DNA from 2 places in the Vibrio sp. KUL78 genome. Region 2 is predicted to be linked to the other one. Evidence: predicted binding sites of a transcription regulator. Region 2 holds the regulator's gene; the other holds the start of a gene.
The links. Region 2 encodes MetJ, which represses methionine synthesis genes. Its sites were predicted from a motif close to TTAGACNTNTANANGTCTAA; they were not measured.
Positions count from the first base shown of each region.

Region 1 (5,600 bases), 690 kb from region 2:
TTGTTTGAAGGAAAAGACGTCATTATCGACGGCTACACGCCACCATCTGAGTAATTGACCAAGGAATGAATCAAGCACCACCCCACGGGTGGTGTTTTTAAATGGTATCTATGAAGAAGTTAATCTATTTTTTAACGCCGCTGCTATTGCTCGGTTGTAGCCGTGAGTTCATCGAAAAGATCTATGATGTGAACTACGAACCAACTAACCGCTTTGCTAAGAATTTGGCTCAACTGCCAGGCCAGTACGTTAAAGATGTTGCTGCACTGGATGCGCTTATCAGCAGCTTTAACGGCAACATCGAGAAGCGCTGGGGTAGCCGCGAGATTAAGGTTGCAGGCAAGAGTAACTACGTTAAATACATAGATAACTATTTGAGTCGTGCTGAGGTTAACTTCAGCAAAGGTTTGATTACCATAGAGACCGTATCACCGACAGAGCCTGAAAAGCACCTCAAAACAGCGATCGTGACGACGCTGCTTACACCAGATGATCCATCGAGTGTAGATTTGTTCTCATCAAAGGGGATTACGCTCGAAGGTCAGCCATTTTTGTACAATCAGGTTGTCGACCAAGAGAAGAAGCCGATTCAATGGACTTGGCGTGCCAATCGCTTTGCTGACTATCTGATCGCGAACAAGCTCAAGACTAAGAATGTTGATTACAAGAAGGCATATTACGTCGAGATCCCTATGGTTGCTGACCACTTTCAGCAGCGAAGTTACCAATATTCAGATATCGTTCGCCGCGCATCAAAGCGTTACGATATTCCAGAAGATCTGATTTACGCCATTATCAAAACCGAGAGTAGTTTCAACCCGTATGCTGTGAGCTGGGCGAATGCCTATGGCTTGATGCAGGTGGTGCCGAAGACGGCAGGGCGAGATGTGTTTAAGCTCGTGAAGAACAAACCGGGAGAGCCAACACCGGAGTACTTGTTTAATCCAGAGCAGAACATTGATACCGGCACTGCGTACTTCTATATTTTGAAAAACCGCTACCTTCGTGATGTACGTCACCCGCTGTCGCTGGAGTACAGCATGATCTCGGCGTACAACGGTGGTACTGGCGGCGTACTAAACACCTTCCACCGTACAGACCGAAAACGGGCGATGAACGATCTTAATTCACTGCAGCCGAATCAGGTTTATTGGGCACTGACTAAAAAGCACCCGAATGCAGAGGCGCGTCGTTATTTAGAGAAAGTAACTAAATTCAAAAAAGATTTTAATGCTGGAAAAGGCTAATTTTGCCAAATTTGCCTAAAACAAATACGATCCGCTGAAAAATGCAGCGCTTGAACGCTTTTTTAAAGTTTTTTTCAAAAAAGCGTTGACGGGAGGACCGAAAATCCGTTTAATAGCGCCCCGTTGCCCGGATAGCTCAGTCGGTAGAGCAGAGGATTGAAAATCCTCGTGTCGGTGGTTCGATTCCGCCTCCGGGCACCACAATTTAGATTGTTGGTGTTGTTAACAGAAACACGAGCAATAACAAATAAAGTGTCGCCGACTTAGCTCAGTAGGTAGAGCAACTGACTTGTAATCAGTAGGTCACCAGTTCGATTCCGGTAGTCGGCACCATTTATTTGCCTCGATAGCTCAGTTGGTAGAGCAGCGGATTGAAAATCCGCGTGTCGGTGGTTCGACTCCGCCTCGAGGCACCATTATTTAGTGTAAAGCTGATAATGGTCTTACGACCTAGCTTACACAAATAATTCCCCCTTAGTTCAGTTGGTAGAACGGCGGACTGTTAATCCGTATGTCGCAGGTTCGAGTCCCGCAGGGGGAGCCACTTTAAGAAAAAAGCCGTATCGAAAGATACGGCTTTTTTCGTTTCTACGGTTTCTGATTTCAAAGTCATAAAAAAAGCCCCGCAAGTTATGCGAGGCTATTTTGAGTCAGCTTGTTGTTAATCCTGCTGAACTTTTATCTCGCCCTCAGGCTGCGTTTCTTTCTGCATCTCTTTCTCTGCTAACTTAGCCTTCTCAATCATAGGGGTAATGGTTGAGCCTTGAATCAAGATGGAGAACACCACAACCGAGTAGGTCATGACCATGATGATCTCTTTAACGTCGATGAGCTTATCCTCAATCACCCAGATACCGGACGGGATAGAGAGTGCCATTGCCAGCGCAAGACCGCCGCGTAAGCCACCCCACGTTAAAATACGCACCGACCAAGGGTTATAGCGGCGATAGCGCTTAAAGCCCACGTAGGCCAGCGCTACACTCAAATAACGCGCACAAAGTACAAGCGGTACTGAAACGGCCATCATGATCCAGTCTTCTTGATGGAATTGGAATAGCAGCATCGACATACCGATGAGTAGGAACAGCACACCATTTAAGAATTCGTCCACAAGCTCCCAGAAGTGGTCGAGGTGTTCCTCTGACTGTTTTGAAAAGCCAATGTAACGTGTCCAGTTGCCAATCATAATACCCGACACCACCATTGAAAGTGGTCCAGAGACATGAAGGAACTCAGCAAAGGCGTAGCCGGCTGTTGGGATACCAATAGTCAGCAGGAGTTCCATTGAATGATCGTCGGTTGAGCTAATGAGGTAATGGAATACGAGACCGAGTGCAAAACCATAGGCAATACCGCCAATTGCTTCTTGCAGGAACAGAGCCGTTACACTGCCCACCGTTGGTGCTTCACTACCGAATGCAATGGTAAATAGCGTAACAAAAATAACTAGGCCAAAACCGTCGTTGAAGAGTGACTCACCTTCGACTTGGGTTGAGACTCTTTGCGGAGCATTGAGCTTTTTCACAATGGCAAGAACGGCGATAGGGTCGGTAGGGGAGATCAAGGCGCCGAATAGCAAGCAGTAGATAAGATCAAATTGAAGGCCAATCAGTAAACAGAAGCCATACAGCACAAACCCGATAAAGAAGGTAGAGAATAGCGTCGCGCCTAAAGCAAGGACGGTAATTTCCCATTTTTGATCTTTAAGGTGGGGCAGTTTGATACCTAAACCACCGGCAAACAGCAGGAAGCCGAGGATCCCTTGGAGTAGGAAGTCTTCAAAATCGATATCAGCGACGGTTTCGGTCGCGAGTTCGGTTAACTGAAACCAATCATTTTGGCCTGCGATTAAGATGAGCAGTGATAGCATCATAGCGCCGGCAGTAATTGCAATGGTGGTTTGCATCTTACCTATCTTGCTATTTATTAGAGCAATTAACATGGCTGCTGCGGACAAAAAGCATAAAGTCTGATAGACGGACATCACTTCACCTAGATATGTAAATAAATGTTAATGGGATTTTGTTCTTCTCACCTGTGAATATCAATCACTATTTGTGAATTTATTCTTCGCACTTATAGATTAGGGCGAGTTACGCGATGTTGTTGTTTTTTATTCACTCAGTCGAGTGAGTAGACAACGAACAACTTGTTTCTGTTCCGAGAGTCCGATAATTTGAGGGGATAACAAATCAGTAAAGATTTTTTAGACGTCTAGATTTCTAAAAAATCTGTGATACGATGACAGCATTAGCAAGGAATGAGGCAGTATCGTGGGAAGCAGTAAGTACGTTGAAGGCAAGAAAGCTCTTAGCAAAAAAACTCAGATAGAAAATCAGCTCAAGCAGCGTATTCTTTTGATCGATGGTGGTATGGGCACCATGATCCAAGGATACAAACTTGAGGAAGAGGACTATCGCGGCGAGCGTTTTGCAGATTGGCAGTGTGATCTTAAAGGCAACAATGACCTTTTAGTATTAACTCAGCCAGACCTGATTAAAGAGATCCATAGTGCCTACCTAGAAGCGGGTGCGGACATTCTTGAAACTAACACCTTCAACGCTACCACGATCGCTATGGCAGATTACGAGATGGAATCACTGAGTGAGGAAATCAACTACGAAGCCGCTAGACTTGCCAGAATTGCTGCCGATGAGTGGACAGCCAAAACGCCAGAGCGACCTCGTTATGTTGCCGGTGTTCTTGGTCCAACCAACCGTACGTGTTCTATCTCCCCAGACGTAAATGATCCGGGCTATCGTAATGTTAGCTTTGATGAGCTGGTGGAGGCGTACTCAGAGTCTACTCGCGCGCTGATTCGCGGCGGCAGTGACCTTATTCTTATTGAAACCATCTTCGATACGCTGAATGCAAAAGCCTGTTCATTCGCGGTTGAATCCGTATTTGAAGAGCTAGGCATTGAGCTTCCAGTGATGATCTCAGGCACCATTACCGATGCGTCTGGTCGTACCCTTTCAGGGCAAACTACCGAAGCTTTCTACAACGCATTGCGCCACGTGAAGCCAATCTCTTTCGGTCTCAACTGTGCTCTTGGACCTGATGAGTTAAGACAATATGTTGAAGAGATGTCTCGCATCTCCGAGGGCTTCGTCTCTGCGCACCCGAATGCCGGTCTACCGAATGCCTTTGGTGAATACGACCTCTCTCCTGAAGACATGGCTGAGCACATCGGTGAGTGGGCACGAAGCGGCTTCCTAAACCTAGTGGGTGGCTGTTGTGGTACTACGCCTGAACACATTCGCCAGATGGCTCAGGCTGTCGAGGGTGTGACTCCTCGTCCACTGCCTGAGCTCCCTGTTGCTTGTCGGCTATCTGGTCTAGAGCCACTTACTATTGAGAAAGAATCGCTATTCATTAACGTTGGTGAGCGTACCAACGTGACAGGTTCTGCACGCTTTAAGCGCCTTATCAAAGAAGAGCTTTATGATGAAGCGCTAGAAGTGGCTCGTCAGCAGGTTGAAAATGGCGCGCAGATCATCGATATCAACATGGATGAGGGCATGCTAGATGCTGAAGCCTGCATGGTTCGATTCCTAAATCTGTGTGCCTCTGAGCCTGAGATCTCCAAAGTGCCTATCATGGTGGATTCCTCAAAGTGGGAAGTCATCGAAGCGGGCCTTAAGTGTATCCAAGGTAAGGGCATTGTTAACTCCATCTCGCTAAAAGAAGGCAAAGAGAAGTTTGTTGAACAAGCGAAGCTGATCCGCCGTTATGGCGCAGCCGTTATCGTGATGGCGTTTGACGAAGTGGGTCAGGCGGAAACTCGCGAGCGTAAGCTAGAAATCTGTACCAATGCTTATCGTATTCTTGTTGATGAAGTTGGCTTCCCACCAGAAGACATCATCTTTGACCCGAATATCTTCGCGGTAGCGACGGGTATTGAAGAGCACAATAACTACGCAGTCGACTTTATTGAAGCAGTAGCAGACATTAAACGTGACTTACCGCATGCGATGATCTCTGGTGGTGTATCGAACGTTTCCTTCTCGTTCCGTGGTAACAACTATGTTCGTGAAGCGATTCATGCCGTGTTCCTTTACCACTGTTTTAAGAATGGTATGGACATGGGTATCGTTAACGCCGGTCAGCTTGAGATCTACGATAACGTTCCAGACAAGCTGCGTGAGGCTGTAGAGGATGTGGTACTCAACCGTCGTGATGATGGAACCGAGCGTCTGCTTGATATTGCCGCTGAATACGCAAACAAAGGCGTTGGTAAAGAAGATGATGCCAGTGCGCTAGAGTGGCGTACTTGGCCAGTAGAAAAGCGCTTAGAGCATGCGCTTGTGAAAGGTATTACCGAGTTCATCGTTGAAGATACCGAAGAAGCGC
Region 1 covers NZ_AP045837.1:404,484-410,083, forward strand. Annotated here, with positions in the region: gene AC6I8Y_RS02160 (oxidative damage protection protein) at 1-54, shown strand, start outside; gene mltC (membrane-bound lytic murein transglycosylase MltC) at 111-1,247, shown strand; tRNA gene AC6I8Y_RS02170 (tRNA-Phe) at 1,373-1,448, shown strand; tRNA gene AC6I8Y_RS02175 (tRNA-Thr) at 1,505-1,580, shown strand; tRNA gene AC6I8Y_RS02180 (tRNA-Phe) at 1,588-1,663, shown strand; tRNA gene AC6I8Y_RS02185 (tRNA-Asn) at 1,716-1,791, shown strand; gene AC6I8Y_RS02190 (cation:proton antiporter) at 1,909-3,231, opposite strand; gene metH (methionine synthase) at 3,575-5,600, shown strand, end outside.
Region 1: a site for MetJ is predicted at 3,454-3,473, ahead of metH (methionine synthase). Genes of this name have one in related genera too.

Region 2 (5,600 bases):
CTTTAGAAGCAACGCGAATAAAAATAAACGGGCTTATACCCAAGTAACCTCAAGATTCAGGTTCAGCGAGATTTGCTTGGTTTGCAGCCAAGGCGGTGGTTTGAAAGCATAGTGGTTCTATGATGAAAACCGCCAACGCAGGCTGCGGACCAAGCAAACTCGCCCGAAGGGAGCCCTAGAGAGCGCTTATCTCAGCGTCAAATAGCCTTGAAATGGACTACCATTTCTGCGGTTATTTTCCTTGATATAAGCACTCTCTAGGGCTCTGAATCCTGAGTCTTGAGGTCACTTGGGTATATACTCATAACTACATCACTTAAGTAACTAATCAGTCTTATAAAAGCAGGATAGCTAACCATGTCCGATGACCATCAAATTGACGAATTTCGCCAGCAAGCGCTTGATTACCATGCCAACCCTGTACCTGGAAAAATCGAAGTAGCATTAACTAAACCCGCCAACTCAGCCGCCGATCTCGCACTGGCCTACAGCCCTGGTGTGGCAGAGCCTGTGCGTGAAATCGCGCAAAATGCCGAGAATGTTTATAAATACACTGCGAAAGGCAATATGGTCGCAGTGATCTCTAACGGTACCGCCATCCTAGGTCTCGGTAACCTAGGTCCAATGGCGTCTAAGCCAGTTATGGAAGGTAAAGCGCTACTGTTTAAACGCTTCGCGGGTCTAGATTCCATTGACATTGAGGTAAAACACCGCACTATCGATGAGTTCGTAGATACTGTTGCGAACATCTCAGACACCTTTGGTGGTATCAACCTAGAAGATATTAAAGCGCCAGACTGTTTTGAGATTGAACGACGCCTTATCGAGCGCTGTGATGTGCCGGTATTCCACGATGACCAACACGGTACAGCGATTGTTACTGCAGCAGGTATGCTCAACGCTATCGAGCTTCAGGGCAAAGATCTGAAAGAAACCACTATTGTCTGTCTAGGTGCAGGCGCAGCGGCGATCGCTTGTATGGAGCTGTTGATCAAATGCGGTGCGATGCGTGAGAAGATCTATATGCTGGATCGTAAAGGTGTGATCCACACTCGTCGTGACGATCTTAACGAATACAAAGAGCTGTTTGCCAACAACACAGATAAGCGCACGCTAGAAGATGTGATCGAAGGCGCGGACCTATTCCTAGGTGTATCAGGTCCTGATCTGTTGCCACCAGAAGCGCTTAAGCTAATGGCGGACAAGCCAATCGTGTTTGCGTGTTCAAACCCAGATCCAGAAATCAAACCTGAGCTTGCTCATCAGGTTCGTGATGACCTAATTATGGGTACAGGCCGTTCAGACTACCCGAACCAGGTAAACAACGTGCTGTGTTTCCCGTTTATCTTCCGTGGTGCTCTTGATGTGCGTGCGAGTGAGATTAATGATGAGATGAAACTAGCAGCGGTAGAAGCGATTCGTGAGCTAGCGAAAGAGCCAGTACCACAAGACGTACTCAATGCCGCAGGTGTTGAGGCGCTGACCTTTGGTAAGGACTACATCATTCCAAAGCCAATGGACCCGCGTTTGCTTCCTCGTGTGGCTAAAGCGGTAGCGAAAGCTGCGGTTGAATCTGGCGTGGCTCGTATTGAGTTACCCGATAGCTATATGGCTTAAGGTTGTGGCACAAGCCAAACGCATTTAACGAGAAGAGGGTCTAGATGACCCTCTTTCTTATTGAATGGTGCAATGGTTGTTGCTTATGTGACCGGATTAAAGTGTTACCTATGTGACCATTAGTACATTTTGACTGTGGTGACTCTAAAACGCGCGTCATTCCTGCGTAGGCAGGAATCTTCTTGAGGCTTGGTGCGCGCTTGTAGTAGGCCCCTGCCTGCGCAGGCGCGCGGCTAGTAGGGTGACGATAAATTTGACCGTGATGACTCTATAGCGTGCGTCATTCCTGCGCAGGCAGGAATCTTCTTGAGGCTTGGTGCGCGCTTGTAGTAGACCCTTGCCTGCGCAGGCGCGCGGCTAGTAGGGTGACGATAAATTTGACCGTGATGACTCTATAGCGTGCGTCATTCCTGTGCAGGCAGGAATCTTCTTGAGGCTTGGTACGCGCTTTGAGTAGACCCTTCTTACGCAGGCGCGGCTAGTGGGATGACGATAAATTTAACCGTGATGACTTTAAAGCGCGCGTCATTCCTGCGCAGGCAGGAATCTTCTTGAGGCTTGGTGCGCGCTTTGAGTAGACCCTGCCTACGCAGGCGCGCGGCTAGTGGGGTGACGATAAATTTAACCGTGATGACTCTAAAGCGCGCGTCATTCCTGCGCAGGCAGGAATCTTCTTGAGGCTTGGTATGCGCTTTGAGTAGACCCTGCTTACGCAGGCGCGGCTAGTGGGGTGACGATAAATTTAACCGTGATGACTTTAAAGCGCGCGTCATTCCTGCGCAGGCAGGAATCTTCCTGAGGCTTGGTACGCGCTTTGAGTAGACCCTGCTTACGCAGGCGCGGCTAGTGGGGTGACGATAAATTTAACCGTGATGACTCTAAAGCGCGCGTCATTCCTGCGCAGGCGCGCGGCTAGTGGGGTGACTAAATTTGATCGTGATGCCTCTAAAGCGCGCGTCATTCCTGCGCAGGCAGGAATCTTCTTGAGGCTTGGTATGCGCTTTGAGTAGACCCCTGCCTACGCAGGGGTGACGATAATTTTAGGGAGACGGTATCTATAGAACTGTGTTGCTACGCTCATTGAACAGAAGCTAGCGGAGGAAGTTCTTATGAACTTGAAGATATGATCTTAGAAATAGAATGCTACCTACTCTTCATCAAACGCTTCAAACTCAATCCCCATCGCCGTCATCAGCTCTTTCGCTTCTGTTGGGATATCATCAGGACGGTCTTTTCTTAAATCTTCGTCGGTCGGAAGCGGCTGGCCAGTGTAGGCGTGCAGGAAAGCTTCGCACAATAGTTCACTGTTGGTTGCATGGCGTAGGTTATTGATTTGGCGACGAGTACGCTCATCGGTCAATACCTTTAGCACCTTCAGCGGGATAGACACTGTGATTTTTTTTACCTGCTCGCTTTTCTTACCGTGCTCCGCATATGGGCTAATGTATTCACCATTCCAATCTGCCATTACACACCTTCGCTCTGTTAATCATAAATAGTAGTAATAAGAATGCTGCAATTTTAGCGGGATTTACTGCCATAAGCAAAGACATATAGACGTCTAGAAGTGTTGACGTCTCACATTTTGGAAAGTAAAGTGGGGCAACGAATGTGGATATTTATTTTAATGCAATGTTAATTCTTTAACGTTTGTGGCGTTTGCCGGTTCCCATATTACCGGTAAAAGTAGACACTGTGGTTACACCAACTAGCCATGCGATCTGAGAAAGGAAGTTTCTATGAGCAATCGGAAGCCAGCGACAATAGCCGTACGTACTGGTATCGAATCGGATACCCAGCATCACGCTGTGGTGCCACCTATTTATCTCTCTACTAACTATGGTTTCCCTGCCTTTGGGGAAGTGCCGACTTACGATTACACCCGCTCAGGAAACCCAAACCGAGGTTTGTTAGAAACTGCTTTGTATGAGCTGGAATCTGGTAAAGGCGCGGTAGTGACTAACTGTGGTACCTCTGCACTCAATCTTTGGGTTTCTGCTTTCTTAGGTCCAGAAGACACGATTATTGCTCCCCATGACTGTTATGGTGGCACGTACCGCTTGTTCAACACGCGTGCGCAAAAAGGTGACTTCAAGGTTAACTTTGTCGACCAAAGTGACGAGCAAGCCTTTGATGCTGCGCTTGAGCAAAAACCAAAACTTATCTTGCTTGAAACGCCGTCTAACCCACTTGTGCGTGTTGTCGATATTGCGGCCGTGTGTGAAAAAGCGAAAAAGGTCGGTGCGCTGGTAGCAGTAGACAACACCTTTTTGACACCTGTGTACCAAAAGCCTCTCGAGCTTGGTGCAGACTTTGTGATTCACTCAACGACCAAGTATATCAACGGTCACTCTGACGTGATTGGCGGTGTGGTGATCACCAAAACCGAAGAGCACGCAGAAGAGCTCGCATGGTGGGGCAACTGCATCGGTGCGACGGGTACGCCTTTTGATAGCTACATGACTTTGCGTGGTATTCGCACGCTTGGCGCACGTATGCGTGTCCATGAAGAGAGCTCGCAACAGATCCTAGATTTTCTTAAGCCGCAACCATTGGTAAAAGTGATTTATCACCCAAGTCTGCCTGAGCACCCTGGTCATGAGATTGCTAAGAAGCAGCAGTCTGGTTTTGGCTCTATGTTGAGCTTTGAGTTCGCGGGTAGCTTTGAGCAGCTTAAGTACTTTGTTGGTGAGCTAGAGCTATTCTCGCTCGCAGAGTCTCTTGGTGGCGTCGAAAGTCTGATTTGTCACCCAGCGTCTATGACGCACCGTGCGATGGGCGAAGAAGCATTAGCCGAAGCGGGCGTTTCTCAGCAGCTCCTTCGCCTCTCTGTTGGTCTAGAAGACGCGCAAGATCTGATTGATGACCTTGCCCAAGCGTTTGAGAAAGCATCTGCATTTAAAGGATAAGCCGGCATGAGTCAAAGCAGTACCCTGAATAACAGACACGGTAAGCAGTTGCACAAATTCGGCGGCAGCAGCTTAGCAGACCCTGAATGTTATCGCCGAGTGGTCTCTATCTTAAAAGACTACTCTAATGAAGAAGACCTTATCGTGGTCTCGGCGGCGGGTAAAACCACTAACCGTCTCATCGAATTTCTAGATGCGCTTAATAAAGATGGGCGCATTGCGCACGAGCACCTACAGGCGCTTCGTCAGTTTCAGATTGAGCTGGTGGAGTCACTACTAACCGGTGAAGAAGCCGAAGGTCTGGTCTCTCAGTTACACGACGAATTTAGCACGCTTGGTGAGCTTAGCTATCCGCTCACAGACGCTGAGCGCGCATCGGTATTAGGACACGGCGAGGTGTGGTCTTCACGCCTATTGGCTGCGCTGCTTAGACAGAGCGATTTGCCTGCAGTCGCACAGGACGCAAGAGCCTTCCTTCGCGCTGAGTTCGGCACTCAGCCAGAGGTAGACCGCGCTAAATCCTACCCGCTGATCAAAGAAGTATTGGCACAGCATGCGCATCACCGTGTGGTGATCACTGGTTTCATGGCGCAAAGTGAATGCGGCGAAACCGTGCTGCTGGGTCGTAATGGCTCTGACTATTCTGCTACTGTGATTGGCGCATTGGCGGAAGTGTCATGCGTGACGATATGGAGTGACGTTGCAGGTGTATACAGCGCGGATCCACGCGTGGTGAGTGATGCATGTCTATTGCCTTTGCTACGTTTAGATGAAGCCAGCGAACTGGCGCGTCTTGCAGCACCTGTATTGCACAGTCGTACGCTTCAGCCTGTTGCTCAAAGTGCGATGGACTTGAATCTACGCTGCAGCTATCAGCCTGAGTCCGGGTCAACACGCATTGAGCGTGTGCTTGCATCAGGGCGCGGCGCAAAAATCATCACGTCACTCGATGAAGTTTTGCTTATTGAACTGGCATTTGGTGCGGGTCACGACTTTGAGCGTGCGCAGACTGAAGTGCTCAATAGTCTTAAGCGTGCACAATTGGCACCGTTAGCGTTTGAAGCGCAGGCGGAC
Region 2 covers NZ_AP045837.1:3,284,185-3,289,784, reverse strand. Annotated here, with positions in the region: gene AC6I8Y_RS15280 (malic enzyme-like NAD(P)-binding protein) at 358-1,617, shown strand; gene metJ (met regulon transcriptional regulator MetJ) at 2,765-3,085, opposite strand; gene AC6I8Y_RS15270 (O-succinylhomoserine (thiol)-lyase) at 3,357-4,526, shown strand; gene AC6I8Y_RS15265 (bifunctional aspartate kinase/homoserine dehydrogenase II) at 4,533-5,600, shown strand, end outside.